One region of the Lysinibacillus sp. NPDC056220 genome, then DNA from elsewhere that is predicted to be linked to it. Evidence: riboswitches for the same ligand, from Rfam matches in the RefSeq annotation. Region 1 holds a riboswitch; each other region holds the start of a gene.

Evidence for each region. A riboswitch is a leader RNA that binds a small molecule or an ion and turns the genes downstream of it on or off. The one in region 1 is predicted to bind cobalamin.
Region 2: it holds a riboswitch for cobalamin, as region 1 does, so the genes downstream of both, ACOZBY_RS00775 (glutaredoxin family protein) here and mmgD (citrate synthase) in region 1, are expected to answer to the same signal.
Region 3: it holds a riboswitch for cobalamin, as region 1 does, so the genes downstream of both, ACOZBY_RS08545 ((2Fe-2S) ferredoxin domain-containing protein) here and mmgD (citrate synthase) in region 1, are expected to answer to the same signal.

What each region holds. Positions count from the first base shown of each region.
Region 1 is NZ_JBMOXD010000003.1:86,424-97,570, reverse strand. It holds gene ACOZBY_RS10550 (enoyl-CoA hydratase/isomerase family protein) at 1-200, opposite strand, end outside; gene ACOZBY_RS10545 (enoyl-CoA hydratase-related protein) at 215-1,000, opposite strand; gene ACOZBY_RS10540 (acyl-CoA dehydrogenase family protein) at 1,011-2,705, opposite strand; gene prpB (methylisocitrate lyase) at 2,715-3,629, opposite strand; gene ACOZBY_RS10530 (bifunctional 2-methylcitrate dehydratase/aconitate hydratase) at 3,672-5,105, opposite strand; gene mmgD (citrate synthase) at 5,204-6,325, opposite strand; cobalamin riboswitch at 6,515-6,709, opposite strand; gene ACOZBY_RS10520 (NUDIX hydrolase) at 6,941-7,426, shown strand; gene ACOZBY_RS10515 (ABC transporter ATP-binding protein) at 7,474-8,292, opposite strand; gene ACOZBY_RS10510 (ABC transporter ATP-binding protein) at 8,295-9,068, opposite strand; gene ACOZBY_RS10505 (ABC transporter permease subunit) at 9,079-9,882, opposite strand; gene nikB (nickel ABC transporter permease) at 9,884-10,837, opposite strand; gene nikA (nickel ABC transporter substrate-binding protein) at 10,909-11,147, opposite strand, start outside.
Region 2 is NZ_JBMOXD010000001.1:153,595-164,741, reverse strand. It holds gene ACOZBY_RS00785 (chitobiase/beta-hexosaminidase C-terminal domain-containing protein) at 1-2,464, shown strand, start outside; gene ACOZBY_RS00780 (NAD(P)/FAD-dependent oxidoreductase) at 2,931-3,836, shown strand; cobalamin riboswitch at 4,362-4,539, shown strand; gene ACOZBY_RS00775 (glutaredoxin family protein) at 4,657-4,881, shown strand; gene nrdI (class Ib ribonucleoside-diphosphate reductase assembly flavoprotein NrdI) at 4,878-5,237, shown strand; gene nrdE (class 1b ribonucleoside-diphosphate reductase subunit alpha) at 5,234-7,327, shown strand; gene nrdF (class 1b ribonucleoside-diphosphate reductase subunit beta) at 7,315-8,283, shown strand; gene dut (dUTP diphosphatase) at 8,295-8,732, shown strand; gene ACOZBY_RS00750 (hypothetical protein) at 8,892-9,158, shown strand; gene ACOZBY_RS00745 (indolepyruvate ferredoxin oxidoreductase subunit alpha) at 9,311-9,547, opposite strand; gene ACOZBY_RS00740 (YwhD family protein) at 9,547-10,062, opposite strand; gene ACOZBY_RS00735 (S-layer homology domain-containing protein) at 11,111-11,147, shown strand, end outside.
Region 3 is NZ_JBMOXD010000002.1:710,194-721,340, reverse strand. It holds gene ACOZBY_RS08575 (bifunctional cobalt-precorrin-7 (C(5))-methyltransferase/cobalt-precorrin-6B (C(15))-methyltransferase) at 1-797, opposite strand, end outside; gene ACOZBY_RS08570 (cobalt-precorrin-5B (C(1))-methyltransferase) at 754-1,887, opposite strand; gene ACOZBY_RS08565 (precorrin-8X methylmutase) at 1,887-2,546, opposite strand; gene cobK (precorrin-6A reductase) at 2,559-3,320, opposite strand; gene ACOZBY_RS08555 (sirohydrochlorin chelatase) at 3,317-4,246, opposite strand; gene cobJ (precorrin-3B C(17)-methyltransferase) at 4,261-5,928, opposite strand; gene ACOZBY_RS08545 ((2Fe-2S) ferredoxin domain-containing protein) at 5,933-6,304, opposite strand; cobalamin riboswitch at 6,447-6,628, opposite strand; cobalamin riboswitch at 6,887-7,071, shown strand; gene ACOZBY_RS08540 (energy-coupling factor ABC transporter permease) at 7,217-7,963, shown strand; gene ACOZBY_RS08535 (energy-coupling factor ABC transporter substrate-binding protein) at 7,965-8,237, shown strand; gene cbiQ (cobalt ECF transporter T component CbiQ) at 8,240-9,016, shown strand; gene ACOZBY_RS08525 (energy-coupling factor ABC transporter ATP-binding protein) at 9,013-9,861, shown strand; gene ACOZBY_RS08520 (S8 family serine peptidase) at 10,019-11,147, shown strand, end outside.

The DNA.
Region 1 (11,147 bases):
TCACCTCCAGCGCAAAACCCCTTCTCCCCTGCCCCTTGTAGTACAATAAGACAGATTTGATCATTCGCTTCCCATTCTTTTAATTTTTCTCTAATGAGGTTAAGCATGTTAGTGGAAAGAGAATTTAAAGCTTTAGGACGATTCAACGTAATGAAGGCTGCTCCTCCATCTTCCACCGAAAATAAAACTTCGTTTGCCATGTTGGCCCCCTCCTTTAACAGTGTTTAAAGTGTGGCTGTCTTTTTTCAATAAATGCCTGTACACCTTCTTTGGCATCATTTGTTAAAAATAACTCAGCAAAACGTGTTCGTTCAAGTTCAAGTCCTTTTTGTAGGTTATCCTTCGTGCTTTGAATCACACATTCAATTGTACGAGAGACACATGTCATACTTTTACCCGCAACAAAGGACTGTGCAACAGCTTTAGCCGTCGTCAAAAGTTCCTCAGGTTCTGTTACGAGTTGAATAATACCTAGCTGTAATGCCTCGTCTGCACTCAGTTGTTTACTTGTTAAAATTAATTGGAGCGCTGTTGCTTGATTCGTCATTCTGCTAAGTCGTTGAGTCCCCCCGAATGTTGGGAGTAGCCCAAGCTTTAATTCTGGTAAGCCGAGAATGGCTTGATTCGAAGCAATTCGGAAATGACATCCTAACGCTAGTTCAAGCCCTCCTCCAAGAGCCGGTCCATTAATGGCAGCAATAACTGGTTTTTTCATGGCTTCTACTTCATCGCATAGCGCTTGCCCTGCTTGAGCCATTTGCAATGCTTTTTCCTGTTGGCCAAAGGCTGAAACAAACTCCTTTATATCAGCCCCAGCGACAAAAAATCGGCCAGTGCCTGTAATAATAATGGCACTTGTGTCTTCATCCTCTGCTAGCTCTTGGAAAATGAGACGTAGGTTTTCAATAGTGGCTGATGACAAAGTGTTTGCAGGTGGATGATTTAAATGAATAATTGAAATAGAATCCTCTTTACTAACGTTGACAAATGTATCGATCATGCTGCTCCTCCTAACTAATCATTTTTGGGTTGTCAATGAATGTTCTCGCAAGTGCCCGTTTTTTCATAAAGAGATTTTGCTGTAGCGGAATATTTAATTGTCGAATGTTATTTAGCAAGCTTACTCGTTTTTGTTCATTGCTTTCAGCGGCCGTAATGATAGTAATCGCACTTTCTTCTATTTTGCGGTAACCCTCCTGGCATAATATGTCAGTCATTAATTGTTTTGTTTGGACATGTGCAGTTTTTTTCGACCTGAGCCAGGCTGATTCCATGACATACGTTTCCATGGCCATATCCGCCAACAAACGCATAAATTCTTGCTCCTGTTCGAGTTGAATTTGTGCATTTGCAATGACATGAATAGCTAGTTGCATTAAATGCTTGGAGAGAAGGATGTAATGGTGATTTTTTTCTAATGGTTGAGCGTGAATAAAATCACCCTCTATTGCAGTTGTTTGTACATATTTTTTCCACAGCATTTTAGCCATTGTGAGGCGATTGATTTCATTTGTACCCTCGAAAATACGGTTAATTCTTGCGTCTCGATACAAACGTTCCACTTCATAATCTTGCATATAGCCATATCCACCATGTATTTGAACAGCTTCATCAGCTATTCTTCCAAGTGCTTCGGAACAATGTACTTTATGAAGTGCGCATTCCAGAGCAAATTCAGATATTTTCTGAACTATCGTTTCATTGCTTGCTGATGCAATAGCCTCATCAACTTTCCCAGCCGTTCGGTATGCACCGCTTTCTGCTCCATAAATCAGAACGGCCATGTCAGCAAGCTTTTCCTGTATCAATGTAAAGTCAACGATAGGTCGTTCAAATTGTTTCCGTCCCTTCCCATAATTCACGGCTATTTGAAATGCTTGTTTGGCCGTTCCTATATTAGAAAAGGCAAGCTTTAGACGTGCCATATTCAAAATGTTCATAGCGACTATATGTCCTTTGCCAACCTCTCCAAGAACACAATTGATTGGCACAATAACATCTTCTAAAATGAGCGTGGCCGTTGAAGAGCCTTTAATGCCCATCTTCTCTTCTTCCTGACCCACGGATACTCCTTTAATGGAACGTTCGACAATCAACGCAGTCATCCCCCTATTCGTCTGGGCAAATACAACGAAGACGTCTGCTAGCTGAGCATTGGTAATCCATTGCTTTTCTCCATTTACTAGCCATGCTTTCCCGTCTTCTGTTAATCTAGCATTCGTTTTGGGGCGCAGTGCATCAGAACCCGCTTCGGACTCTGTAAGGGCGTAAGCTCCAATCCATTCTCCAGAAGCCAACTTTGGTAAGTATTTCAGCTTTTGCTCCTCATTTCCAAAATAGATATAGGGTAATGTGCCCACCCCTGCATGAATATTGTAGGAGACACTAAAAGAACCCCCAAAACCCATTTTTTCTGCTACCAGACCAGAAATTTTTTTATTGAGCTCAAGTCCTCCATAAGCTTCGGGTATTTCAATGGCCAGTAATCCAAGATCACCTGCTTTTTGGAACAATTGTCGGGTGATCTCATATTGTTGCTGTTCAATGGATGAGATATTCGGTGAGACATCCTGTTTAATGAAGAGCTCAGCAGTTTTTGCAATGAGCTCTTCTTCATCGTGGAAATCCTCAGGTGTAAAGATCGTCATGTTGTTTTTTAGTCGATCCATATAAGCCCTCCTTGAAAGAAAGTGGAGAAAAGCCATTTACCTCTCCTACTTTATTTCCTCCTTCGGTAAGATGGTTTTTGCTAATTCACTATCTAAATCCTCGAATTTATAATAGGAAATCGTTTCATACAATTCGCTTCTTGTTTGCATATCCTCAATTGCTTCTTGTTGTGTTCCAGTATTTTTTATTAATTCAAATACGCGCTCGTATGCTTTTGCTGCAACTCTCATAGATGTAACGGGATAAATGACCATCGAGTAACCCATTTTTTCAAATTCCTTAGCGGTATAATAAGGAGTTTGACCGAATTCAGTCATATTGGCTAATAAGGGGGCATCTAACTCATTGGCAAATTGTTTAAACTCTTTTTCAGTTTGTAATGCCTCTGGAAAAATAACATCTGCACCAGCAGTAACATATGCTTTGGCTCTTAGTATAGCCTGCTCTAAGCCTTCAACAGACCTTGCATCCGTGCGAGCAACAATCATTAATGTAGGGGCTATTTGTTTAATCATTTTTATTTTTTGAATCATTTCCTCCTTTGGAACAAGAGTTTTGCCATTTAAATGTCCACACTTTTTAGGAAGATTTTGGTCCTCTAGCTGTACGGCAGCAACCCCTGCCTCTAGCATTTCACGAGCAGTACGGGCAACATTTAATACGCCACCAAAGCCCGTATCAATGTCCACTAGCATCGGTAAATTTGTAGCCCGAATAATATCACTAGCACGCTGGGCTATCTCATTTGAATAAATCATCCCTAAGTCTGGTAAACCTCTACTCGCTGTATAAGCGGCACCAGAAAGATATAATGCCTCAAAGCCAACTTTTTTAGCCATCAAACCAGCCATTGCATCATGTACCCCTGGTATTTGCAAAATAGCTGAACGAGCGATATGAGCTTTAAATTGTTCAGCTAATTGTTTTTGTGTCTTTGCTTCTTGGACAATCCATGTCATTTTTAAATACCTCCTCTTTATTGCGTTCGGAATCCATCTAAATTAAATAAATAGATTAACAAATTCATGAACAGCAATTTGTTCAAGCAGCTCTTTATTTACACAAACATCGTTTATTTTATTGAGTTGTTTTTGAGCATAATGCGTACGAAGGTTTTGCTGGAATTTATCAATAATCTGAGGGAATGCTTCCTCACGGCGGAAACGATGTCCTAAAGGATATTCACACTCAATTAGCTCAGTTGATGTACCATCTTTGTAATAAACTTGAACAGCGTTCGCAATGGATCGTTTATCAGGGTCTAAATAGTCGATTGTATATTGGCCTTTTTCCACAACAACCATTTTATTACGCAAGTCATCGATTCGTGGATCTGCCGCCACCTCATCTTCATAGTGATTTGCGGTAATGTCACCATAAATAAGACCAATCGCTGTAATATATTGAAGGCAGTGATCTCGATCTGCAGGATTGTGAAGAGGCCCTTCTTTATCGATAATTCGCATGGCTGATTCATGTGTTGTAATTTCTATGCGGTCAATATCAGCTAGGCGATTTTTTACTTCAGCATGCAAATGAACGGCACATTCTGCAGCCGTTTGAGCATGAAACTCTGCAGGATATGAAACTTTAAAGAGGACATTTTCCATAACATAAGATGCAAGTGGTCTCGCAAGCTTTAATTCTTGCTTATGAAAGAGCACATCTTGGAATCCCCAGCCTGGTGCAGATAATGCAGTTGCATAGCCCATTTCCCCTTTCACAGCCATCATTGCTAGTTGTACGGCCCTGCTTGTAGCATCGCCAGCAGCCCATGATTTTCTTGATCCCGTATTAGGAGCATGTCGATAGGTTCTTAAACTTGAATTATCAATCCAAGCATTTGATAAAGCATTGACAATCTCTTGATGAGTGCCCCCTAAAGCCTTTGTAACAACAGCTGTTGTCGCTATTTTGACAAATAAAACGTGATCTAAGCCAACACGATTTAAGCTATTTTCGAGTGCAAGTATTCCTTGTATTTCATGGGCTTGAATCATCATTTCTAAAACATCTTTCATTTGGAGAGGCTCTTGCCCTTCTGCAACACGTACACGACTCAAATAATCAGCTACAGCTAAAATACCACCAAGATTATCAGAAGGATGCCCCCATTCTGCCGCCAACCATGTATCGTTATAATCCAACCAACGGATCATACAACCGATATTAAAGGCACCTTTAACTGGATCAAGGACATAGGATGTTCCTGGAATACGAGTACCATTTGGAACGACTGTACCTGGTACTACAGGACCTAGAAGTTTTGTACATTCAGGATATTGTAAAGCTAAAATGCCACAACCTAACGTATCCAATAAAACATATCGAGCCGTTTCGTAAGCTTCTTCGCTCGTAATCTTTGTGTTTAATACGTAATCCGCAATATCAATAAGAAGCTGGTCTGTCATCGTTTTTTCATTCGTTTTAATCATCTATAACTTCCTTTCAAGGTATGCATTTGATATACTAGTATGCTGATGGGCATTGGTCAGAATGTCCATCAGCTCTATGGCGAGTTGTTAAAACTTGATTATACCGACAATTCTTCAAGGTTATGACGCTCGCCTATATAATGAACACGAGGTCTAAATAATCGATTATTGTCATGTTGTTCGATCACATGTGCACATAAACCGATCGTTCGAGAGCCAAAGAAAATAGGCGTATATAATTCAATTGGTAAGCCCAGCATGTAGTACACGGGCGCAGCATAATAATCTAAATTTGGATACAAGCCTTTTTCCTCCACCATCACTTTTTCACCGGCTTCGCACATGTGATATAAGCAGTCATCCCCTTGCTCCAAGCATAATTTATACAAAGCTTCTTTCATGATCTGCGCTCTTGGGTCCATTTTTTTCATATAGACACGATGGCCAAAGCCCATTATTTTATCTTTATTTTTGAGCTTGTTTTTCAGCATCGCTTCAAAGCCCTCCACAGTCTTAGCTTCAAGCAGCATATACATGACTGCCTCGTTCGCCCCACCATGCAAATTTCCTTTCAATGATGCGACAGCACCAGTTAGAGCACCATACAGATCGGATTGTGTGGAGGCAATAACACGAGCAGCAAAGGTCGAATTCGGCATTTCATGTTCACTATATAAAACAAGTGATTGGTCAAAAATTCCCTCTTCTAATGGTGTTGGTTTTCTTCCAGTAATCATGTAATAAAAATTAGCACTATAAGAAAGCTGACTATCCGGTTCTACAACATCTTGACCATTTAATACACGGTAGCTATTCGCAACGATGTTGGGCATTCCACCTAAAAGTCGATATGCTCGTGTTACATTCATTACAGTCGAACGATCATGGATGTGCTGATCATACCCTGCTAACGCTGAAATTCCAGTTCGAAGGCCGTCCATCGCATGTGTCCCATTTGGTAATAAGTTGAAAATTTGAACAAGCTCTTGTGGAACGTGATAGTTTTCTTTCAATTTATCCTGTACGTCAGCTTGTTGCTCAGTAGTTGGTAGGTTTCCGTGCAATAATAAATGGACAATATCTAAATAGGCGTATCGCTGAGATAGTTCAATCAAATCATAGCCACCTATAACAATTTGACTGCCTACTACGTCTAAGAAAGACAGTTTTGTTTCCGCAGCAATAACTCCATCAAGACCTGGTGAATACGTTAACTCCATAGATTACAACCCCTTTGTTTAATCATTCTTGTAAGCGTTACCATTCAAACTCGAAAGAACAACAAAAAAACAACTTCTATCCTTTAGAAGTTGTTAATCTACAAAAGTATGACAGAACAAAAAACAGTGAACTTACATCCATTCACAATCATCATACAGTAGCTAACACCTCCCTATCCTCGTAGGTCAATTGATGCTTATTTAGTGGCAGGTCTCCTGACTTATCATCAACATTCCTATAACACCTTCCCGTTTTGAAGAACAAAACAGTGGTCTCGTTATGGAACTCCTACATACAGTTGCGGGACAGTGTTGGACTCACACCAACTTCCCTTTTAATCAAATGGAATCAAACCCATTTGAACCACCAAAATTTAGCATATTCAATTTGTCTTTTCACCTTAACATAGAGGTTTCCAAACAATCAATATAGGTAAAATTCAGAAAAGACTGATTATAAAAAGCTATTTTTCATTTTTGACGAACTATTCTGCATATTTAAGCATTATTTCGCTCAAAAAAAGATTGTTAATCAATCCCAATGGAGCTATATTTATGAAGTCTGCTTTAAAAAAGCGATTTGTTTTGCATTACGATGAAACGAGGAGTGACGGGATGGGCTATATAACTGAATTAAGAAAGCTTATCGGTAATAGACCAATTATAAGCGTTGGTTCGACAGTTCTTGTTGTTAATGATGATAAGAAAATACTCTTTCAACATCGTTCAGATACGTTGGATTGGGGATTACCTGGCGGTTCAATGGAAATAAACGAAACATTAGAGCAGGTTGCTGCTCGTGAACTTTATGAGGAAACTGGTCTCGTGGCTAAAGAGTTTGAGTTTATCGGTGTTTTTTCAGGACCTGATTATTACTACTGTTATCCGAATGGCGATGAAATCTATACAGTCATTCACCTTTATAGAGCTAAACATGTAAGGGGTGTATTGGAAATGAAGGATGGTGAGAGCTTAAGCCTCACTTATTTCAGTAAGGAAGAACTTCCGAGTAATATGGAACAGAGGACGGTCGCTCTCTTAAACAACCTAGAGGGCAAAATATGGGGGTTCGAAAGCTCCTTTACGAAGCTTTCCAAATAACAATGTAAGAATTTTAATAAGGACTTTCTTCGCAAAGACATTTCAGATCATTCCAAACTAGTATTCTTGTGAATTCTTTCGCGAGGGTGACTGGGCAAAATCGCGTTGTATAGCTCAAGTGATGCGGAATGCTTAAATGGTTCACCTTTCATGATTTCCTCTACTAGCTGACCATTTTGCATGACGAGGATGCGATCTGAAATAAAGCGTGTAGCCTGTAAGTCATGAGAAATGAAAATGTATGCAAGTTGCAAATCCTTTTGTAGTGTCTGTAGTAATTGAATGATTTGTTTTCGCAAAATCATATCTAAACTACTAATGGCTTCATCTAAAACAATTAATTTTGGATGTAAGGCAAGCGCTCTTGCAATGTTCACACGCTGTTGTTGTCCCCCACTAAGCTGGGAAGGATACTTTTCGGCAATAGATTTTTCTAACTCTACATGATTAAGTAATTCCTTTACCTTATAGTGTCTCTCAGCTGAGCTATAATGCTCGAAATTTAGGTACGGTTCCTCTAAAATTTGAAAAATAGTGTGCTTTGGATTTAATGAATGATAGCTATTTTGGAAGACTGCTTGTAAATCTCTCCGTATCATTTTTTTCTGTTGGCTAGTGGCATCATAAAGATTAACCCCTTGAAATAGAACCTCACCGGCTGTTGGCCTTTCCATTCCTAATATAATTCGGCCCAATGTACTTTTTCCTGAGCCACTTTGTCCAACAATGCCTAAGCATTCCCCCTCCTGAAGTGAAAATGATACTTTCTGTAATACAGGAGCATCCTGTCTTCGCTTGAATATGAACGGTCTATGTGCATAGTTCTTCTCAATATTTCTCACTTCTAGTAGCTTCAATTTTTTCACCTCTAAAACATCATTCGGGATTGTAATAGTTTCTTTGTATAAGGATGCTGTGGTGCATCAAAAAAATCATAGACATTCGCTTGTTCAATTAGTTCCCCCTTATACATCACGGCTACATCATCAGCTAGTTCAGCAATAACGCCTAAATCATGCGTCACAAGAAGTATGGCTGCCTGTGTTTCCAGGCGAATCCGATCAAATAATGTCAATACCTGTTTTTGGTTGACTGTATCAAGAGCTGTCGTTGGCTCATCAGCTATGTATACCGAGGCTTGAATTGCGAGTGACAAAGCAATCATTACACGCTGTAGCATTCCCCCACTTAATTGGAATGGATAATAGTGTAAAAGTTTCTCGGGATTAGGTAAATTAACTTTTGACATGCTTTCCATAGCAATTTGTCTAATTTCATTTTTAGTTATAACAAAATGAGCCTTTAATGATTCACGAAAATGACTTTCAATGGTTTGCACACGGTCAAAGGCAGTCGAAGGATTTTGCATAATAATAGATAGATGTCTTCCACGATAAGCTCTCATTTGAGCAGCATTTATCTTCAATAAATCTTGTTGATGGTAGAATATGTGCCCTTTGATAATCTGCGCTCTAGACGGTAAGGCTTGCATGATAGCTTGGCAAAGCATGGTTTTCCCACTACCGCTTTCGCCAATAATCCCCAAAACGCGGCCTTGATAGGCTGTCAGATGAATGGCGTTTAAAATATTTTGTTCTCCAATTTTGACCGATAAGTCTTTCACTTCTAAAACTTTTTTCATAACTTCCCCTTTACTGGTCAGGCGTCTTTAAACTACTTGCCAAAACATTACATACTAGGACAACTAGAACGATAGTAAGCCCAGGATATAGCATTAATTCGGGATGTTGGCGGATATATTGCTTCCCTTCATTTACCATCATTCCCCACTCAGGAGTGGGAGCCTGCACGCCAAGCCCTATAAAGGAAAAGCCTGCAATCTCTAAAATAACCTTTCCCATATCTAATGCAACAATCGTTACAATAGGAGGCCAAACATGAGGGAGATAGTGACGAATAATTAATTTCACACCTGTAGTACCGCTTATTCTTGCCGCTAGAATAAAATCCTTTTCATTCATGCCGATAAATAAACTTCGAATTAGTCTTGAATAATAAATAAGCTGTGTCAAAATAAGTGCGATTAACACATTTTTTAAGCTTGGCCCTAATACACCTAAAAGCCCAAATGCTAGTACAAGTGTTGGAAAAGCTAATAAAATATCGCATATCCGAATAAATAGCGCATCTATTATACCTCTTTTTAAAGAGACCCATGCGCCCAACAGGATCGCTACTACAATAGCAACTATTTGTATGACGAGCGCCGCACCTAAAGAATACCGAATCCCTAAAAGCAATCGTGAGAAGACACATCTTCCTAATTGGTCTGTTCCTAATGGATAGTCCCATGAAGGTGCTAAAAATTTCTTAGAAATATCGACTGCTAAAGGGTCATGAGGCATCATGATTGGGGCAAACAGTCCTAGTAAACCAATGATGATTAGTATAGTGAGACTCATAAATCTTCTCATATGTATACGTTCTAAGTTCACTTTACTCTCTCCTATTCTTCATCATCAGATGAGGATCCAATAAACGATGCAATACATCTGTGCCTAGATTGGCGAGCACATAGATGACAGCGATCACCAACACATAGCATTGTACAACGGGGTAATCACGATTCGTTATGGATTCTATTAAATATCTACCGAGTCCAGGCCAACTAAATACTTGCTCTACAATGACAGCCCCACCTAGCAAATTTCCGAGTGTCATCCCTAACAAAGTTGATATCGGTATGGCAGCATTCCTCCCCACGTGTCGGATGAGAATGACCGATTTTTTTAAGCCTCTAAGCTGTGCATATTTTACATAGGGCTGCTCGTATTCTTCAATGATGGCAGAGCGGATAAACTGTGAGAACAATCCGATTGTAGGTAAAGCTAATGTGAAAGCTGGTAAAACTAAATGTGCTCCTGAACCTTTTCCATTCGTCGGAAAAATCCCAAGTTTTAAACTGAATAGATAAAGTAGGATAAACCCTAACCAAAATGTTGGAATGGAAACACTTAGGACTGTAAATAATCGAATGATTTTATCGATAAAGGAATGCTTATATAATGCGCTCACAACCCCTAATGGAATACTAAAGGTTAAAATAAGGATAAATGCTACTAAAGCTAATTCGATGGTAGCGGGTAGCTTAGCAAATAGCTCATCACCAACGGGTAATTTACTAACAAAAGATGTCCCAAAGTCTAGCTGTAAAACGCCTTTTACCCATAGCAGATATTGCATGATAAAAGGCTTATCTGTCCCTAATTCTTCTCGTAAAGCTTGTATAGCCTCTGGTGTTGGGGCTATTCTTGCAAGTCGAAGAATGACCTCTGCTGGTTCTACTGGTACGAAACGAATAAACACAAAGGTCAGAATAGATACGCCTACTAATACAAATGGAAGTGTGAGAATTCTTTTTACACAAAACATCCAAGTCGATTCGTACATGTCGTCACTTCCTATTTCATCCGATGATAAAAAGAGAGTTGTCCTGGTTCGACACACTCTCTCTTTCATACTTAGTTTTCTTTATCCATTTGTGCATATGGAATGTCATACTCAGAAGCACGTGGTGCAAAATCCTTCATATATGGTTGATAAATAACTTGATTCGTTTCATACGATATTGGATAGAACAATGCTTGTTTGTGGAACATTGTTAAAATATCCGTGTATAGCTGCACGCGTTCTTCTTCATCGGTCCCGACTAATAATTGATGTATGTTAGTATCGATTTCTTGAGTATTTGGTAAGCCTA
Region 2 (11,147 bases), on a different contig from region 1:
TGCTATTACTGGTTCAGGTCAAAACTTTACCGGAACTGATGATGCAGGCACATTTGCTATTTATGATAAAACAAGAGACTCTGGTTTAGTAAGTGGAAAAACGTATGGGGAAATTACAGGCATTGTTGGTCAATATACAAACCATCAACTCCTCCCGCTTCGCATTATTGAAGATGTAACAAAGGTTCAGGATATCAAAGCTTCTCACGTTGGTGGAATAACAGCTGGTACGAAGGTTACGCTTTCTACCATGACAGAAGGTGCAACGATCTATTACACATTGGACGGCTCTGCACCAACAACAGCTAGTACAAAGTATACAGGGGAAATTATTGTTAATCAGCCATTGACGATTAAAGCGATTGCAGTGAAAGAAGGTTTAACGAATAGTGCGATTGCTACATTTGTTTATGAGATGATTGATACTAACAATGCCACAATTAGCGATATTCAAGGGGCAAGCCACCTATCACCATATGTCAATTTAGCAGTAAATGATGTAGAAGGAATTGTAACATTCGTTATTAATTCAAGTAGCTTCATTATGCAAGAAGGCGATACAGCATTCGATGGCGTAAAATCGACAGCGATCAAGGTAAGTAAGTCGGCACATAATGTAGTAGTAGGGGACGTTATTAAAGTATCAGGAAATGTAACTGAAGCGGGTGGCAACTCTCGATTAAGAGATACGCAAATTTCAGCAACCAATATTACAAAAACAGGTAAAGCAGTAATTCCAGAGCCTCTTGTGATAGGAGAGGATCTATTCCCGCCAAATAAAATTATTGATAATGATGGCTTGGCAATTTTTGATCCACAAGAAGATGGCATCGATTTTTGGGAATCCATTGAGTATATGCGAGTATCGTTCCCAGAGGCGAGAGTGATTGGACCAATGTACAATAATGATTCACCAATTGTTGTACCAAGCACAACAAATAATACATTTAATGTGAATGGCGGTTTAAATATTGCAGCCGATGATTATAATCCGGAAAAAATTATGCTTGAAGGAGTAGCTGGAAAAAATTATGATTCAGGGGATCGCTTTAATGAACCGCTTATCGGATTTGTAGAAAACTTTACAGATGGCTATCGACTGAACACGAATAATGTTTTTCCTAATGTAACAAAGGCACATCTTCAACAAGAAGTGACGCATCTTCAACCAGTAGCGGACAAATTAAATGTCGCTTCTTATAATATCGAAAACTTTTCGAATAATCCTGCCAATACATCTAACGAAAAAGTAGACAGAATTGCAGCGACATTTGTAAATAATATGAAGTCACCAGATATTATTACATTAGTCGAAGTTCAAGATAACGATGGTCAAATTGATTCAGGAAATGCAGATGCATCTGAAAGCTACATGCGATTAATTCATGCGATAAAAGCTGCGGGTGGTCCTGCTTATGATTGGATTGATGTCATGCCAATTAACAATACAGTAGGCGGTGCACCAGGCGGTAATATTCGTGTTGGCTATCTATATAATCCGACAAGTGTTTCATTAGTGTCAGGTATAAAAGGGTTAGGCAACCAAGCGAATACATGGACAGCAGATGGAAGCCTTGCTTTAAATCCTGGCTTTGTTGATCCATCAAAATTTGTAGATACACGAAAACCAATTGCAGCGGAATTTGAATTCCAAGATGAACGTGTAGTTATTATCGGAGCTCACTTAAATTCTAAAGGTGGGGATGGTTCACTTTGGGGACCAACACAGCCACCAGTTTTAGAATCAGTTAAGAAACGTATTCAACTTGCTCAGGCCATCAATGATTTTATCGATGAAGGACTTGCCATAAATCCGAATTTAAATTTCATAGTGGCAGGGGACATGAATGACTTTGAGTTCACACCAGCACTTGAAACATTGAAAGGAGATGTTTTAACGAATATGATAGATAAAGCCCCAGAGCAAGATCGTTTTACGTACTTCTTCCAAGGGAACAATCAAGTGTTGGATCATATTTTAGTTTCGAATCATCTTGCGGATGTTACGGAAATTGACCTAATTCATATGAATGCGAACTTTACAGAGGCACAAGGCAGAGCATCGGATCATGACCCTGTATTAGTTCAAATTGATTTGCAAGCAGGAAAAGAAGAAATACCAACACCAATAGTACCTGAAAATGTATATAGCTTTAATCACTACAAGACTGGTAAATTAATAGTGAATCGTCCAAGCATTTCATTAACGTTAGGGGAAAATACCATTATTAAAAATGGCATTGCAGTATTTAGTCAATATGCCGAATTCCATGGCGAAGGATTTGCAAACAAAACTGTAGTGATCAGTCCTAAAAAAGGAAATGCGATTATTGACTTTAAAGGTACGAAAATTGGTTCCATTATTATTGAAGGAAAAAATGTAAAAGAAATCCGTAATTTACCTGCTGGATCGACCATAACGTATACAAAAGGGGCATCGGCAGAGGAAATTGAATTTAAGTAATGACTACTTGCAGGAACAATGTAAAGCATATGCTAATCATACTTTATTTTGATAATTAAACAGTATGGACAGTATTCATGAAGTACAGTAAAAAAATTAGCCATTCCAAACTTTTGGAGTGGCTTTTACTTTACCTCATTCATAACTAGCCTATAGTAGATTCATTTCTGTGGACAAGAATTCTTTCAACGGCAGATATTTGATGGTCCTATGTATTTTAAATATGAAAACGAAAAAATTGACGAAAAAAAACTAAATAGATATTATAGATATGTTAAGTCTTTAATAGGGCGGTAAGACCCGACAAACTAAACGTTATTTTATGCTACGTAATCTTTAATGAGGTAGTTAAACATTAAGGGTTTAATGACTCATAATTGAAAAGGTATATAACTTTTGCGGTGTCTTTTGCCTTAATTACAGATATTAAAGGTCTATAATATATTTTGATGTGGAGGAAAAAAGGATGAATAAATACGATTGTGTAATTATAGGTGGTGGCCCTGCTGGTTTAAGTGCTGCCTTAACATTGGGAAGGGCGCGCAGAAAGATTGCTATATTTGATAATGGAACTAATCGAAATCGTGTAACTCAAGAGTCGCATGGTTTTTTAACAAGAGATGGGATAAAGCCACAAGAATTTAAGAATATAGCTAGTAAAGAAATAAAATCTTACCCATCTATATCTATGTTAGATCAAACAATTATCGAGATAACTAAAGATGATAAAAGCGGTTTATTTCTTGTCAAAACTTCGGAAAATAAATCATATATGTCTGCAAAAGTATTGTTAGCTACTGGAATACAAGAGGAGTTTCCCCTCCCGCAAATCAGACAATATTATGGTAAAAGCTTGTTTAGCTGTCCTTATTGCGATGGTTGGGAGCTGAGAGACAAGCCATTGGCTATCATAGCAGAAAAAGAGGAGCATATTAAACATATGACCAAATTGGTTTTTAATTGGTCACAGGATTTAATCGTTTTTACGAATGGTCATCAACTTTCCGATAACGTTCAAAGTGAATTTGAACGTAAAAAAATTAAACTGTATACAGAATGTGTAAAAAACTTGCATGGGGAAGATAGTAACTTAATTAGTATTGAATTAGAAACAGGTGAACATATTTTAAGAAGTGGTGGATTTGTCGTACCTAATTTTTATCGTCCAAATAAATTTGCTAAACAGCTAAATTGCCAAGTTGATGAAAATGGGACAATTATTACTGATGGTACTGGACGAACAACAGCGGCTGGAATATATGTTGCAGGTGAAACGGAAAAGGGGGGTGCCTCTTCTTTAATGATCGCTGCTGCGGAAGGTTTTAAGACAGCCTCTAGTATAAATTTGGATATCACAATAGATAGGTTTTAAGTAAAAGGTTAGCTGATGAGTATAGAAAATTCATCAGCTATTTTTGTAAATAAAGGATAAAGTTAATATACCTAGTTGAGCGGACAGAGAAAGAACTTGGATATGTTATACTATGAATACAGAATAACTGGATAAAGGTACCTGTTTATTATGAATAGTTGCAAAGGGACAAGTACAACGAAAAATCTGCAAAGATAGGATAAATTGAGTATGATGAATGATATACATCTTTCTCAAAGTGGGTTGACGATTATGTAGTTTTAGTCATAATTGCATCTTTACTATTATGGAAAGATGCCTTTTTTATGAATAAAATTTCAATTGGGCCTCCGTTATTAGGTAAATAAATGATCAGCATGTAACTTCCTATTTTTTTATAGTTATATTTTTATATGATTATGTTTTATCTCTTTCGATTAAGGTTATGTCAGAAAATATGAATAGTCTCAAATTGATGAACTTTTATTTCGCGATTTACTTTTTATATAAAGGATGGTACACTTAAAACTATTGAAAAACAATATATTGTGTTCGTTTTGTATAGGTACTACTATATGTAGTTTAATAGGGAAGTTCGGTACTATTCCGACGCTGTCCCCGCAACTGTAAAGCTGACGATGATTGTAACCACTGTGCATTCGCATGGGAAGGAAATCAGAGATTGAAGCAAAGCCAGGAGACCTGCCTTTATAAAACAAATTTATCATTTCTTCGGGGATTAAGAGATGGGAACGTCAGTATTTTTAGTATGTTAACGTTTCCATGTAAGCTATCTCTTTAGAAGAGGTAGCTTTTTTATTTTATGAAAAGAGGGATTACTATGAAACTTTATACGAAAACAATCTGTCCAAAATGCCTTTGGGTAAAATCCGAATTACAACGAGCAGGACTTGAAGCAGAAATTGTTAATATTGATCACGATGAACAAGCTAAACAAACAATTATTGATGCAGGTTTTTTAAGTGTGCCTGTTTTAGAGGTGGATGAAACATTTATAGGGGATGTTCAGGAAATTGTTTCTCGTATTGAGATGATTACACTATGATCGTTTACGCTAGTCGTACAGGAAATGTCCGCAATGTAGTATCTAAACTAAGGGCAGAATCTATTGAACTCTCAGAGGAATTAAGCTTGAATAAGCCTTATCTTTTAATTACATACACAGATGGTTTAGGCGACATTCCAGCAAAAGTGCAACGTTTCTTAGATAAAAACAGAGATTTTTGTAAAGGAGTAGTTGCTAGTGGCAACAGTAACTTTGGACATCATGTATTTGGCGCAGCAGGAGAGAAAATTGCTACTACCTATCATGTACCATTAGTGAGGAAATTAGATTTGCGCGGCAATCAAACAGATTATGAAGCTATACAAACGTTTTATGAAACGAGGGTAATGGGATGAAAACTTATTTAAAGCTTAATAATGACGTACTGAATCGTTATAGTACAACGGGGCTACTAGAGTTAGAAAAGGATCGTGAGGCTACGCGCCGCTACTTTTTAGAATATGTCAACGTACGTTTACGTTACTTTATAGATATAGAGGAAAAAATCCGCTATTTAGTTGATGAAGGCTACTACGAAAAAGCTTTTATCGACATGTACGAGATGGATTTTATTAAAAAGTTGTACAAAAAAGCGTATGATTATAATTTCCGTTTCCCATCATTTATGAGTGCTAGCAAATTTTATGACAGCTACGCTATGAAAAGTCGTGATGGAGAAGAAATCTTAGAAAAATATGAGGACCGGATTGTCATTATTGCCTTGTACTTGGCACAGGGGAACACGGTACTAGCAGAACGTTCTGTAGAAGCGATGATGGAAGCCTATCAACCTGCAACGCCTACTGCATTAAATAGTGGGAAGAAAGCTCGTGGCGAATTAGTAAGTTGCTTTAAATTATCCATGGATGACTCCATGAATAGCATCGCTGAAAATATTGGTTATTGTTTAGAGCTATCACGTCTAGGTGGAGGGGTCGGGGTCAACTTAACGGATTTACGTCCTTTAGGTGATCCAATTAAAGAAATACTAAATCGTGCAAGTGGTGTGATTCCAGTGGCGAAACTATTAGAAAATTCTTTTAGTTATTCTAATCAGCTTGGTCAGCGTAATGGCTCAGGAGTTGTTTACCTAAATATTTTCCATGCAGATATAGAGAATTTTATTTCATCAAAAAAACCAAATGCTGATGATAAAATTCGCCTCGCAACACTATCAACAGGTATTATTATACCAAGTATTTTCTTCGAACTGATGAAGCGTGATAAAGATATAGTGTTATTTAGTCCATATGATATTTTTAAAGTATATGGTAAACGAATGTCGGAAATTTCAATTTCTGATATGTACTATGAACTACTAGATAATCCTAAAATCCGTAAAATTAAACGTTTGAATGCGCGTAGACTCTATACAGAGGTAAAAAAAGCTCAATTCGAATCCGGTTATCCCTTTGAAATTTTTGATGATAATGTTAATGACGTACATCCACTAAAAAATATCGGTCGCGTAAAAATGTCAAACTTATGTACTGAAATCTTGCAAGTTCAAGAAACTAGTGTTATCACAGATCAAGATCAACCTAACGAATATGGGTTAGATGTGTCGTGTAATTTAGGGTCAATTGATATCCACGCAGCGAGTAAAGTAAATGATTTTGAAGCATTAATCGATACAGCTATGCACTTATTAACAAATGTATCCCAAATGACGCACATCAAAAATGTTCCGTCGGTCGCAAAAGCCAATCAATTAATGCACTCAGTAGGTCTAGGGTGTATGAATCTCCATGGACATCTTGTTACGGAGGGAATTATGTATGGCTCGAAAGATTCTATTCATTTCATGGACCGCTTTATGGAAGCAATGAACTATTATTCTCTAAAATCATCGATGGAAATGGCTAAAGAAAAAGCAGAAACGTTCTATCGATTTGAAGATAGCGATTATGCTTCAGGTATCTATTTTGATCAATATGTAAATAAGACTGAAGAAGAGCTTTCACCTGCTGTATTAAAAGCACTCGGAAACATTCCAATCATTACTAGTAAAATGTGGGAATTATTAAAGCAAGATGTTATGCAATATGGCTTATTCCATTCATATCGTTTAGCTATAGCACCAACTGGTAGTATATCGTACATTCGTAGCTGTACGGCCTCCATCTCTCCATGTACAGAACGTGTAGAGGTTCGTGATTATGCAGATAGTCGAACAATTTATCCAATGCCACATTTAACAAATGAAAACAGTCATCTATATGTAGAGGCATATGATGTTGATCCTTATGATTTAATTGATTTATACGCAGCTTCTCAAAAACATGTTGACCAAGGTATTTCAATGACTCTTTATGTCACTGATAATTGGACAACAGAACAACTAGCTAAAGTATACATTTATGCATGGGTTAAAGGGATTAAGTCCGTTTACTATGTTCGTCAACGATTACAAAGCTTAGAGGAGTGTGTAGCATGTCAAATATAGTGTATGAGGCAGTCAACTGGAACAAAGCAACAAGTGAACTGGCCCAAATTTTTTGGGACCAGCAATGGAAGCAAATTTGGTTTCCCGAAGAAATTGCAGTGAGTAAAGATATTCAACAGTGGAAAAGTTTTGAGCATCAGGACACGTATAAAAAAGTGTTTGCAGGATTAACCTTGCTGGATACCGTTCAGACAAATATTGGGATGAATCGTGTTGCTGCTTATACAGATGATTTACAGGAAAAGGCTGTATTAACCGTTTTTGATGCATTTGAGGCAATACATGCTAAATCATATTCTTATATATTTACAACGCTTTGTACAAACGAGGAAATAGACGAGCTCTTTGAATGGGTAAAGAAAAATGAATATTTACAATATAAGGCAAATAAAATAGCGGATATTTATAATAGTATTGAAGAAGGGGACGCTGAGAGCTTATGGAAAGCGATGTTTTCATCCGTTATGCTTGAATCCTTCCTTTTCTATTCTGGCTTTTTCTACCCATTATACTTAGGTGGGCAAGGTTTTTTAAGAAACAGTGCTGAAATTATTTCCCTCATTTTGCGCGACGAATCCATTCATGGTGTTGCAGTAGGATTTTTTGCTCAAAATCTATATAAGCAATTTTCAAAAGAAAAGCAAGAAGCTTTACAATTATGGGGCTATGAATTACTGCTGGATTTATATCAGAATGAAATGAAATATACAGAGGACATTTATGCGGAGACAGGATTATCGCCTGAGGTAAAAGCCTATGTGCGTTATAATGCAAATAAAGCCTTAATGAATGTTGGTTTTGAAGCTATGTTTCCTGAAGAAGAAGTGAATCCAATCGTTATGAATGGAATTCGTAATGAGGGCTCCACATATGATTTCTTTTCACAAAAGGGGGCTACCTATGCTAAGGCAAAAGTAGCGCCAATTACAGATGACACATTTAATTTTAATCGTTAGGATGAAGAACAATGAATGTAGAAGTAAAAATCAAAAGAATGCATGAAGATGCAATGCTACCCATGCAAGCTAACCCTGGCGATGCTGGGATGGACCTCTATTCCATTGAAACTGTAGAGATACCTGCTGGTGGGACTAAATTAATTAAAACAGGAATTCAAATTGAATTACCAAAAGGAACGGAAGCACAAATTCGACCAAGAAGTGGACTAGCCTTAAAACATAGTATTACAGTGCTCAATAGCCCAGGAACAATCGATGAAGGCTATAGAGGGGAAATCGGTGTAATTTTAATTAATCATGGTCAAGATACGTTCTTCGTAGAAAAATCTATGCGAATTGCCCAGATGGTGATTCAATTTGTCCCTACTATTCAACTCTTGGAAGTTAATGAATTATCTCAAACGGTTCGTGGAACTTCGGGATTTGGAGCGAGTGGTACAAAATAAGATTAAGTTTTCAATAGGCGTTTGTAAGGATTGAGTTTGGTATGTACTGAACTCAATCCTTTTTATTTTTCCCTAGAATAATCTAATCAATTTATATTTAAACATAGGTTGTCACATTTGTGTAACGTAGGTTCAGTAGGATTTATATGAGGTGATAATATGGCAGAAGAGTTTGGCATTAACCGAATGGTTGCTGGAGCGGATCAATATATCAAGTATTTAATGGATATTTTTAATGATTATGGCTGTCATTGGGCATTTTATGCATTTCGTGAAGATACGTGGGATGGTATAGATTTTGAATTAGGTAATAAACCTGTCGGGGAGGCATATTGGAATGCGAAGGCTAATAGAGAGCTACCCTATAGACAAGCAATAGAAGTAGATAATTCTATTTGGGAGGTCTTAAAAATAGATAGCAAGTAATATGGTTTGTTCGCTAAGATCAAATAAAAAGTATATGAGTAGTACAAACCATCGTTTGTACTACTTTTTCACATGACGTTCAGAGCTCTAAATCATGACATCTATTCAATCAATATATTGCTGCTGGAATTAGATAGTAAGCTGTATATCATCTAGTTCCGAAAATAGTTACGTGCTAGTAGAGTGGAAGAATGATATTCAGCAGGCAATTCATCCTCAAAAAAAATAGCCTCTACGGGACAAACTAATTCACAAGCGCCACAATCGATACAGATATCAGGGTTAATGACATATTGTGTATCTGTATTTACAATGCAATTTACGGGACAGACATCTAAACAAACGGCTGCTTTTTCATCCCTACATAATTCTGTAATTACAAAGGCCATTATAAATCCTCCCCTAATTGATGTTTTAATTCTTCAGGCGAGTGCTTCCAATACTGTTCATTAAATTCAGATAAAAATTGGAAAAGTAGTTTTTTTGAATTGGGATCGACATGACTTAGGATAAATGTCCCTTTAAGTGCTTTATCTAAATAATTTACTTGCTCTGGCAACGATTTATAGCCAAGTTTAATGCGTCGTTCTTCCTTTGCTACCCGTACTTCACTTGCAGTACATCCCGCATAATAAGGTCCATTTTCCCCGACCTGAAGAGCTACCCAAACGATCCAATAACGATTATAATCGTCACTAGCATGAGCTAAATCTGGTGAAAAACGCACTTTTTTTTCAATAATACTTCGCCCATGTAAGGCTTCTAGGTCTATAAATACGTGTTTTTTTTCACAATCTATAATAATAGGCGTTACATTATTTAAATCAAGGGTACCTACGCCGTAACCCCCATCTCCATCGGTTGAATCATTACTTAAGATGGTAAAATGTATCTTTTCTTTCATAGAAAACACCCCCACATACTTTCTACAATATTTACATGTTCCGATTTCCAAACAATTTATAGTACAAAAAATAGCACACTTATTACGATAGCTTTAAAAAAGAATCTAATTGAACGTTTTAGTAGCAATTTTAAACTATGCGTAAGGGCTGCCTAGGATTTCTCCTTATACTTTTTAGATTAAAAAGTATAACTGAACTATACAGCTTATTATCCTTTGTTGTCTTCGGACTTACGTCTGAATTGTTATGATCTGGTAAATTAACTATATACAGTTATGGATATTTCGCTTAAAAATTTTGGAATTTCACGTAATTAAGGAACTTGAAAAATAGTCTATTAAGAGGATGATTTAGGATAAATGGAGCTCAACCATTCTCCTAGTCTGTTGAAAAAGTTTACTTGACTAAGGGGAGGTAGTGCCATCCACAGACATTCTGCTGCACGACAACATTCAATTCTTCTGCCATCATTATGAAAAAACGCATCTTTCCTATATTTATTTTCATCCATCCCTTCAAAAAAACGATATATAATTTCAAGCTCACTCAATTAGCGAAACAATGATTTTAACAATTTATATTTTATTAGCATAGAATTTAGTCTGTTAATATTTTACATTTATATCGTTAGAAAAGCTATTAGCCCTACTATTATTTTAAAAAATAAATGGAATCTAAAAAAATAGAAAGTTAAAGTTTCCAGCAATAAATAACTGTTTTTTCTGCATCTTGTCTTCATTTCTCTATGAGTTTCTATTTATAGGTAATTATTTATGAAATAATTACCTATACGACCAATTTGGTATTAAAATTACCTTATTTTTAGCGTTTATTTATTGGTAATGTAGTTATATTATTGTCTTGTAAAGCAAATTTAAGATTGATTGGTATATTTCATCATGAAAATTTTTGAAGGCTGCTTTATCCATAACTATTAGTAATTATTATTTGAGAGAACGTATTATACATATTAATAAAATTTAATAGAGCGGTAATATTGTTCTCACAGAATAATATAATTTATTTGAATTCTGGAGGAATATACAAATGACGAAACATAACAAAGGTCGTAAATTTTTTGCAA
Region 3 (11,147 bases), on a different contig from region 1:
CCTGCTTCAATGGCCATAGATCCTGTACATGTGCCAATATCCCAAATAACACTATCCTTTTGAAGTTGCATCGCCTGTAAGCTTAAAACACGAATTTCCTTTTTGGTAATGAGTCCTTTATCTGGCTTTCGTTGAGAAAATTCTTCATCATCAATACCGAGCTTGTAGCGTTTTGGTTCAAAGGTTTGTTGTAAAATAACTACGTTGAGAGGGGAAAAATGTGTGGTCTCCATTTCATCTAACGAATACCAACCATATTTTTCACCTTCACCCTGTAGATTTTCGGCTACAAATGCTCGATATTCGGTCATTCCAAAATGCTTTAAATAACGTGCGAGCGCATTTGGGCTATTTTCAGCATCTGTTAATAGAGCTATTTTCTTGTTCCCATCGATGCGCTGTGCCAAGCCTTTCATAGGTCGTCCATGAATACTTGTGACATAAGCATCCTGCCAGCTTTCTCCCATTTTCGCGAAGGCTAGTTGTATGGAGCTCATGTATGGATAAACCTCCAAATCTAGCTTTTTCGCTAAATAGCCGCCAACGCCGTAAAATAATGGATCTCCTGATGCGAGAATAATCGTATCTCTTGTTTCCTCTGACAATCTCTCAACAAGTGCTGAAAGACCTCCTTTGATCTTGATTTTTTCCCCTGTAAAATGTGGAAAAAAATCAAGCACGCGCTCACCACCGACAAGTACCTCACAGTCTTCAATCCACTGGTGGTATTGTGGTAATAAGCTTGCTAATCCGTTATCCCCGATTCCAATTAATTTCATCGATCGATGCAATGTCATCAGCCCTTCCTAATAATTGTCCCTGCATCGAATAAATCGATGTGGAAAGCGTTAAACCGCCCTTTATATGATGAATGGAGGAATAGCAGCAGGCCTCACACAAACGATGGAAAAATGATTCATATCCTTTTTCCATCATAATTTCACCTACTTGCGACGCTGTGTTGGCCTCTCGTATTTCGGCTATTATGTCTGCATCTGCCCCTACATCTTCGGCAAGTTGTGCTAAAAAGTTAAAATCAATCGGAGCACTTTTGGAATGCACCATCATTACCCCTTGTGCCACCTTTGAAAATTTCCCCATCATCCCAACAAGGGACACTTGTTTAATACCGAGTCGCTTACAATGCTTTAAAGTAAAGCCAACAAAATCACCCATTTCCACAAAAGCTTCTTCAGGTAAATGGGGGTATTGTTTCATCGCAAATTTTTCACTGCGACCACCTGTTGTCACTACTAAATGCTCACAGCCAGCCTCTTTAGCGACGCTAATGGCCTGTACAATACTAGCCATATACGCAGAACTTGAAAAAGGCACGACGGTTCCCCTTGTGCCTAAAATAGAGATGCCTCCAAGTATACCAAGACGACCATTTAACGTTTTTTTTGCAATCTCCTCGCCCCTAGGTACGGAAATCACTACGTTAACCCCTCGCGTAATTTGAAATTCATCCAATACACCTTGAACAGTGCTGTGAATCATTTTCCGTGGGACAGGATTAATGGCCGCCTCTCCAACAGGCACTGGTAAGCCGGGCTTTGTGACACGCCCGACTCCAATCCCTCCATCTAAATGAATACCAGGTATCTCTGCCCAGCTCACAGTACCGACGATGAGTGCCTGATGTGTGGCATCTGGGTCATCACCAGCATCTTTAATCGTTTCACAGCTGACGGCATTGTTTTCAAATAGGCATTTTTCAATAGTAAAGGTCGCATCCCTACCTATTGGCAAATGAATCGTGCTTGTTTCTTGCTCTTCATTTGTAATAAGGGCAAGTAAAGCTGCCTTTGTTACTGCCGTTGCACAGGCTCCTGTTGTATAACCGTGACGCATGTCCTTAGGATCCTTTTTTGGCTTCCGCTCCATTATTTTTTCGCCTGTTCATCCGCTAAAAGTGAAATGGCATTTAATGCGGCAACCGTCACTGTACTACCGCCTTTACGACCAACATTTGTAATGTACGGAATACCTTCAAGTTTTAGCAACTCCTCTTTCGATTCAGCCGCAGACACGAAACCTACAGGCATACCAATAATTAAATCTGGTTTTGCTAAGCCTTCCTTAATTAAACGAATCAATTCTAGTAATGCAGTTGGGGCATTACCAATAGCATAAATACCGCCTTCATGTAATTTTGAGGCTTTTTGCATCGATATAATGGCACGCGTTGTATTTTGCTTTTTCGCTTCTACAGATACATCCTCATCCGCAATATAGCAATGTAAATCGCCACCATGTTTTTGGAAACGTTTTTTACCAGAACCACTTTCAATCATTTGCACATCCGCAATTACATGACGCCCTGCCAGAATAGACTTAACACCTGCTTCAAGTGCTCCTGGTGTAATAATAACGCTACGACCTAGCTCAAAGTCAGCAGATGCATGGATAATACGGCGCACAACCTTCCATTCATCCTCTGAAAAGTTATGCTCCCCCATTTCTTCTGCGATAATTGAGAAACTGTAATCGTAAATTTTATCTGGGTCTACTGTTAATGGTTTGAAATCAGTTTTAAAATCCATTGTTATTGCCTCCTAAAGTGTATGTTTTACAGCCTGTAACACTTCTTCAAAAGTGGAATATTGTTGGCCATATTTAATATTGGGTCTTGCAATAAGAATTGTTTCTATAGAACAGGCAAGGGCTGCCTCTAGCTTCTCGTCTACCGAGCCCACTTTGCCGCTTTCTTTAGTGATCATTAAGGTCACTCCATATTGACGGAATAATGCTTCATTTAATTCCTTTGAAAATGGGCCTTGAATGGCTACAATATCTCGCTGTGCGACACCGAGCGCCTCACATTTTTCCATATTGTCAAGTCGTGGGAGCATACGAGCAATGACTCTTGTGTTTTCTAAGCCTTGTAAAACTTTCGTAAATGTAGCAAGCGTTTTACTGCCTGTTGTCAGCATAATGACACCACGCTTTTCAGCTGCTAACTGAGCCGCCTCTTCATAATCCTTTACAACTGTAATAAGTGGGTGAGCATAATGCTCATGGGCACGTTCATAGCGGATATATGGTACTTGCGCTTTTTCAGCTGCTGCCATAGCATTTTTCGATGCCTCTTCAGCAAATGGATGAGAGGCATCTACGACCAATTGAAAGCCTTGTTCCATTATAATAGTCGCCATTTCTTCCGCTGTTAGTCTCCCTATTAAGGAAGGCAAGCCAACGTCAGCAAGACTAGAGGCTGCCGATTCCGTCACAACAGTGGCAGTTACAGCATGACCTGTACTTTGCAATTCAAGGCCCAGATTTCTTGCATCACTCGTCCCTGCTAACATGAAAATCATTTAACGGGCTCCTTTTCATGATGATGATGGTCATGGTCGTGGTGGTGGTCATGTCCATGATCGTGATCATGATGGTCATGTCCATGATCGTGATCATGATGGTGATGATGATGTGCATGTCCATGAATAGCAGCGTAAGCACGATAATCTTCAAGATCTTGCATACCTGTAGATGTACCATTCATCGCTTGCTCAATACGCTCTAATAAAACATTTTGTAAACGTTCGTGGTAGCCAAAGTAGTTGGCAATTTGAATTTCACATGCAGGAAATTGCTCATTGAATTTCTCACACATAACATGCATACGCTCCATTAAAATACCAGTGAATAAAAAGTAAGGAAGCATGATTATTTTCTTAGCACCTAGTTTGACGCAGCGTTCAATGCCTTCTTCAACACGTGGGTCCGTTACACCCATAAAGGCACTTTCTACGTATTTAACAGGTAGTTTTTCCCATAGCAATCGTGTGATTTTATAAAAGTCCCCATTTGCATAAGGATCACTGCCACCTCGAGCAATTAATAAAACGGCTGTATCTTCCTGTTCTTGTTCTGTATTAAATCCAATTTCAACTAAACGATCTTGTAATATCGCAAATATTTCTTCATGAATGCCAATTGTTTGACCATATGTGAATGTGATATTCGGATAATGCTCACGGGCATGCTCGATTTCTGCCGGGATATGTAGCTTGGAATGACCTGCATGAAGTAATATAATCGGGATTACATGTACCTCTGTAGCACCCTTTTTCACACAATTTGTAATACCTTCTTCAATGTTAGGAGAAGCAAATTCTAGGAAACATGTTTCTACTAGATATTGTTCATCAATGCGAGATGTCATTTGCTCGATAAATGTACGTACCTCATCATTTCCTGCTGCTAAACGGCTACCATGGCCAACAAATAATATAGCTTTCATCTCTTTTCTCCTCACTAGTCGCCGCACGGAGCTGGCTCTATTTTTATTTTGGAAGACATATCTTGATACGTAAAATGCAATATCTTTTTCACACGCTTGAAGTATTTAAATAAGCGTTCGTTTGGATGCGCATTGGCTTTATATTCTTCAATAATATCTGTAATTAAAGGAATCAATTGTTCAGGCTCCAAGCCTTCTACAACAGGCTGTGCTGCATGAGCCGTACGTCCGACTGGTTTCGCTCCAATAAAGACATCAAATTTACTTTTACGATAGACAATCCCAATATCGTCAAATACTGCTCGATAACAAGCCATCCCACAGCCATTAAAGCCAATATTTAATGTTTTCGGTAAAGACAGACCACCAAGCTTTTCTTGAATTTCCTCCGCATATGGTATGGAATCTGCTTTTTCACCGTAGCAAAAATCGCAAGCCTTCAACGACAATACATCACCAATTGGTGCTAATAAAAAGCCTACTTGCTGTAATTTTTCAGTGATGCGTTCAGGCGTAGTTGTAGGTATTTTTAAATGGATTTGATGATCTGGTGTGTATTCCATCGATCCATCTTCGCCTACGACCTCTGCTAACGTCATCATTTGCTGTGGTGTAAAAAATTTATTGGCCACTCCAGGGCTCACTGCTAATTCAAAAATGGATTCTATTTTTTGTTGTACAAGCTTTGGAGTAACCTTGATAGCATTTGTTCCCTTTACCATTGCAAGTGCCGCTGTAGCCATTTCAAGTGCCGTTTTTTTCGGCTTTGGCATAACGGCTACACTGGGTTTATTCATTCGCCCTGCATTGGGGTCTGCCGCAAAGTCATTGCGTGCTGTTCCTGTCTCTTGATTCATCGCCCATGGCTCATTTTCTTCCCGTAAACGTTGATGTGGACGTAATGGCTGCTTTTCCTCGCCAAGTGTATATTTACGTTGGTAGCCACGTGGCGTAATCATTTTATTATCATAGAAAAACGTAGATGAGTTTCCGATAATGACGGTTGTCAGCATACCGATATCATGTTCCAACATGTCTGCCAATGTGGTCATCGTCACTTCTTGACGTTCTCGATAGGCACTTTTCACAAGCCCTACTGGAGTGTCAGGTGAACGATATTCTAAAAGAATTCGCTGTGCTTCGACAATTTGTCTTGTACGGCGACCGCTTTTAGGATTGTATAGAGCAATGACAAAATCGGCCATTGCTGCAGCTTCCACACGCTTCGCAATTAAATTCCACGGAGTGAGGTGGTCACTTAAACTAATGGTACAAGCATCATGCATAATCGGTGCACCAAGTAAACTAGCACATGAATTGATAGCTGAAATACCCGGGACAATCTCGACTTCAATACCAGTTGCCTCTGTCCAGCCTAGCTCAATTAAAACTTCATACACTAATCCCGCCATACCATAAACGCCCGCATCTCCACTCGAAATGACCGAAACTATACTTCCTGCCTCTGCTTGACGAACTGCCTCCTGAGCACGGGACACTTCTTCTGTCATGCCTGTACTGACAATAGATTTTGCACTCACTAAATCTTGAATCAGCTCAACATAGGTTTTATAGCCTATGATCATATCACTTTGTTGTAAAGCCTCTACTGCACGTGTCGTAATATGCTTAAAGTCTCCAGGTCCAAAGCCTACTACGAAAATTTTCCCTTTTTGCGCCATGTTTTTACCCCTCTTTCACCTTTTCAATCCCTTTAATGGCTGTCGTTTGCGCTGTTCGCTGCAATGTCCCTTCCCGAAGTGTATAAACATGATCGTTATGTAAGGATTCATGATGCAAATCCTGTACAAGTGTTCTAGCATGCTCCGTTGATGGTACACGGTACCAATTCCCCTGGGGGTAAGCAATAACCACACAAGCATCCTTACATCGTCCATTACAGCGTGTTCTTGTCGTATGTATTTCTTTATCTAGTGCGTTTCGCTGTATTTCGTCCCGTATAGCTTGGGTAATTTCTTCTCCATCCTTGTTCATACAGCTACTGCCATTGCAAATAAAGAGATGTGTTTTCATCCCCTCTAAATTCCACGTTGTCATTTTATGTCTCCCCTCTTTTGCTTTTGGAAAAAGAAAAACCTTTACTCTCCCGAAGAGTAAAGGTTTGTAGAAGCCAAATAAAAACGAATAGACTGAAAGACAGATCCTCGCTTTTGCTTCAACTTCTCCCTCCGAAAAGTTTGCATGCACAATCTGATAAGCAGGTTTCCTGACTTAAGCTTCATTTTACTGTCGCACCTTCCCTAGTTTGCACAGGTGGCATTGCGATTTCATCAGCTATTACAGTAGCGGGGGCTGTATTGGACTTTCACCAATTTCCCTATTATCTCGAGTTTTTCGAGCACTTATCGACGTTTTATATGAAATTTTTAATTGTATATTTAATAGAAAACTGTCTTAATCATATCTTATTATTTTAAAATTTCAATATTTCTTTAAAAATTCATGACAAATTTATCAATTTTATCAGAGAGTTTTTGGTTATTTAAAATTGGTGTTGTTCCCTTTTATTCTCAAAATCCTTAGTAATCAGAATTTTCGACATTGATAGTCTATTTCAAAATTTTTATAAAAAAGTATAGCATATTTATGGAAATTCGTGGTACACTTTGTCGTGAAATCTCACAACTTACTATTTTTGGTGTAAAATGCTCGTCATTTTACTTAAAAGGGAAGCCGGTTCAAGTCCGGCGCGGTCCCGCCACTGTAATAGGGAGCTTTATAGAAAATGTCACTGTCCAATGGATGGGAAGACCTATAAAGTGTTGAACTAGAGCCAGGAGACCTGCCGAAAATATGTGATCGTTTCATCCTACGAGGATAGGTGTGCGGCTTAGCAGATGAGAATGTTATTTGCTTTTTTAGCTATGCACTTTTCCAACAACGGAAAAGTGCTTTTTTTATTACGCACGCTACATTCTAAAAATCTATTTATAGTTTGGAGGAAGAAAATTGAAGCTGTCTTGGTGGAAACTTAGTTATTTTGTATTGGCTTTTTTAATGGTGCCAAAACGTGCCTTCGCCATGCATATCATGGAAGGTTTTTTACCAATCGAATGGGCTATTTTTTGGTGGGTAATCTCCGTCCCATTTATTATTTTAGGATTGCGCTCTATTCGTAAAACAATCGAAGAAAACCCAGAAACAAAAATGATTCTGGGACTGTCTGGTGCGTTTGCCTTTGTTCTATCAGCCTTAAAAATCCCTTCAGTTACAGGGAGCTGTTCACATCCAACAGGGGTAGGTCTCGGAACAGTCTTATTTGGACCGTTAGCGATGAGTGTCATCGGGACAATTGTTTTATTATTTCAATCTTTACTTTTAGCACATGGTGGAATCACAACATTAGGGGCTAATGCATTTTCGATGGCTATCGTAGGTCCGTTTATCGTCTACTTTGTATTTAAAGGGGCGCAAAAAATGGGGTTATCGTTTTCATTAGCTATTTTCTTTGCGGCTATGCTTGGGGATTTAGGTACATATGTGGTGACTTCTATTCAATTAGCACTTGCTTTCCCATCTGAAGTCGGTGGCTTTATGGCTTCATTTACAAAGTTCGCAAGTATTTTTGCCTTAACACAAATCCCGTTAGCTGTGAGTGAAGGGATATTAACAGTTATTGTCATGAACTTCATGAAAAAATATAATATTAGCGAATTAAAGTCTTTACGTGTTTTCTCTACAAAGGAGGCGCACTAATATGAAACGAAATTTATTACTATTAGCGATTGTAGTGCTATTGGCCATTATCCCGCTCTTCGTCCAAAAGGGAGCAGAATTTGGCGGAGCTGATGGTGAAGCCGAAGCTGCCATTGGAGAGATTAATGCAGAGTATGAGCCATGGTTTGATAGTTTATGGGAACCGCCCAGTGGTGAAATTGAAAGCTTATTATTCGTGCTACAAGCAGCTATTGGTGCTGGTTTTATCGGCTACTTTATCGGCTATATGCGTGGCAAGCATAAAGAAGGTTAAGAATGATGTTACTCATTGATAAGTATGCGTATCTCAATAAGCTAGCGTACGTTCATCCTCTAGAAAAAATGATATTTTCATTAGGACTACTTTTATTCACGCTTATTATGAGAGAGGAACGACTTTCACTCATTACATTTTTTGTAATGAGTGCTTTTATCATTTGGGGTGCGACAATCCCACTAAAATACTATGCGAAGCTATTATTACTACCAGGATTTTTCTTATTCACAAGTCTCATCTCCATCCTAATTTCGATAGCGCCAGCAACGCATGTATTACCAGCCCATATGGGATCATTTACGTATATGAGCTGGACAATTTTTATTGGGAGAGCCAGTATCGCTACCGCACAGCAGCTATTCTTTATCGTACTCGGCAGTATAAGCTGCTTATATTTTTTAATTTTAACAACATCTGTACAAGAGATTTGTTATGTGCTTCGCCAATGGAGGCTCCCTCCTTTATTAGTTGAGTTAGTAGAACTCACCTATCGTTTTATTTTTATTTTTTTCGAAAGCATGCAAAAAATTCATTTAGCCCAGCAAGCCCGCCTTGGCCATCATTCACCCATGCAATGGTTACGTTCGATGTCTATGCTGATTACAGCGTTGTTTATTGAAATGTTTCAGCGTAGTCGAGAGCTTAACAATGCCATGCAGGCACGTGGCGGTGAAACGGTTTATTGGCACGAAACGGCCGTCTATAATAAAAAAAACTGGCTCGGCATGATGGCTATTTTTTTATTCCTTATCGTATATGGAGGATACTTCTCATGACAGCATATTATTTTCAACTGACTAATTTGTCTTATACCTATGCAGATGGAACAAAGGCTTTGACAGATATTTCACTAGACATTCCAAAAGGGAAAAAAATCGCTATACTCGGTCATAATGGAGCAGGAAAATCCACTTTATTTCAACATCTTAATGGCATTTTGAAACCGACAGCCGGAACCATTTCATTTAATGGGAACGAACTTCAATATAGTAGAAAAGCATTAAAAGCACTTCGCCAACAGGTGGGAATTGTCTTTCAAGATGCTGATAATCAGCTTTTTTCAGGAACCGTTAAGCAAGATATAGCCTATGGTCCATTGAATTTAGGTTGGTCTACGGAAAAAATTGAAGAAAAAATAGCCTGGGCTGTGGCACAAACTGAAGTAACAGAGCTACTTGATAAACCGATTCACTTCTTAAGTGTAGGACAGAAAAAACGTGTGGCAATGGCAGGTGTATTAGCGATGGAACCGGCTGTCCTTTTATTAGATGAACCAACGGCTGGTCTTGATAGCTATTATGCTTCTCAGGTTTTTCAGTACTTAGCCAAATTAGAAGACTGTGAACGAACGATTATCGCTGCTACTCACGACATTTCCCTTGCCTATGAATGGGCGGATCACATCATCGTCATGGAGGCAGGAAACATTATTTATCATGGTGATCCTATCGCCCTGTTCTATGAAGAAGAATTGCTAAAACGGGCACATCTTGAGCGACCATGGGTCTTTGAAATGACCATGGCTCTACAAAAAAAGAAATTATGGCAAGAAAATATTTCAGTTCCTCGCTCTAAGCATGACTTATTACAATTGATCGAACAGCTACCCGTTCAGGTTTAATAAGCATTATTAATAATAAAATAACGGACAGCTCATCCCTTTACTGTTCGATTTTTCAAATTGCGAAGAAAAATTTTCCTCATTTACGAAACTTTTCTATCGCTTATCCGTATTAGTATAGTCGAGACCTATTATAGAACATCAAGGAGAGATACAATTGAAAAGTTGGTTTAAAAAATCAGTCGCTGTCGCAGCATCCGCTGCGCTAATGGTTCCTGTGGCTTCAGCTTTTGCAGAGGAGGCACCACATCAAACAGCGAAGAACGTATTAGCAAGCAATTCACAACATGCAGGTAAGAATCTTAAAACTGAAGACAAATGGATGAGTAAAGATACGATTATTATCAAGCATTCCGGCCTTGATAAAAGCGTACATAAAAAAATTGGCTCCAAGGTCATCCGCTCTATTCCTTCATTAGGCTATGATGTGATTCAACTTAACAAAGGTGTATCCATTGAAAAAGCCGTCTCTTACTATTTAAAGCAGCAAGGGATTACAAGTGTATCCCCTAGTTATGTCTATCATTCTTTCAACAAAGAGGCTGACCCAAAGATAAAAGATATGTATCATCTAAGCCTTTTGCAAATGGATCAGGCATTAGCATTAGCTGGGGAAAATGACGTAACAGTAGCTGTCATCGATTCGGGTGTTGATTTTAAACATCCCGACCTAAAATCTCAAGTACTCACACCTTATAATGCAGCTGCTCCGGCAAATACATCTTATCCAGGTGACCATGGGACACATGTTGCTGGGATTATTGCCGCAGCCAAAGACAATGGTATTGGTGGACATGGAATTAATCCACAAGCGAAGCTACTACCTATTGATGTCTTTAACGGAAAAGAAGGAGCAAATGATTTTATCATTGCACAAGGTATTCTGTACGCCATTGAGCAAGGTGTGGACGTCATTAATATGAGTCTTGGAGGCTATGGTGAATCCCCACTTATGCAGGATGCTGTTCAAAAAGCTATTGATAGTGGAATTACGATTGTTGCAGCCGCTGGAAATGAGTCGACGGATGACTATTCCTTCCCTGCTTCCTATGAAGGCGTTATAAGTGTTGGTTCCACGAATGATCGAAATAAACTATCCAGCTATTCCAATTACGGTCCTTCTGTTGATGTCGTGGCTCCTGGCGAAGACATCTACAGTACCGTACACGATGAGAAAAAAGGATCATCTTTTGTCAAGTTTAGTGGTACTTCCATGGCATCTCCTGTAGTGGCAGGCATCGTCTCCCTACTTAAATCAAAGCATCCGAATTTAAAGCCACATGAGA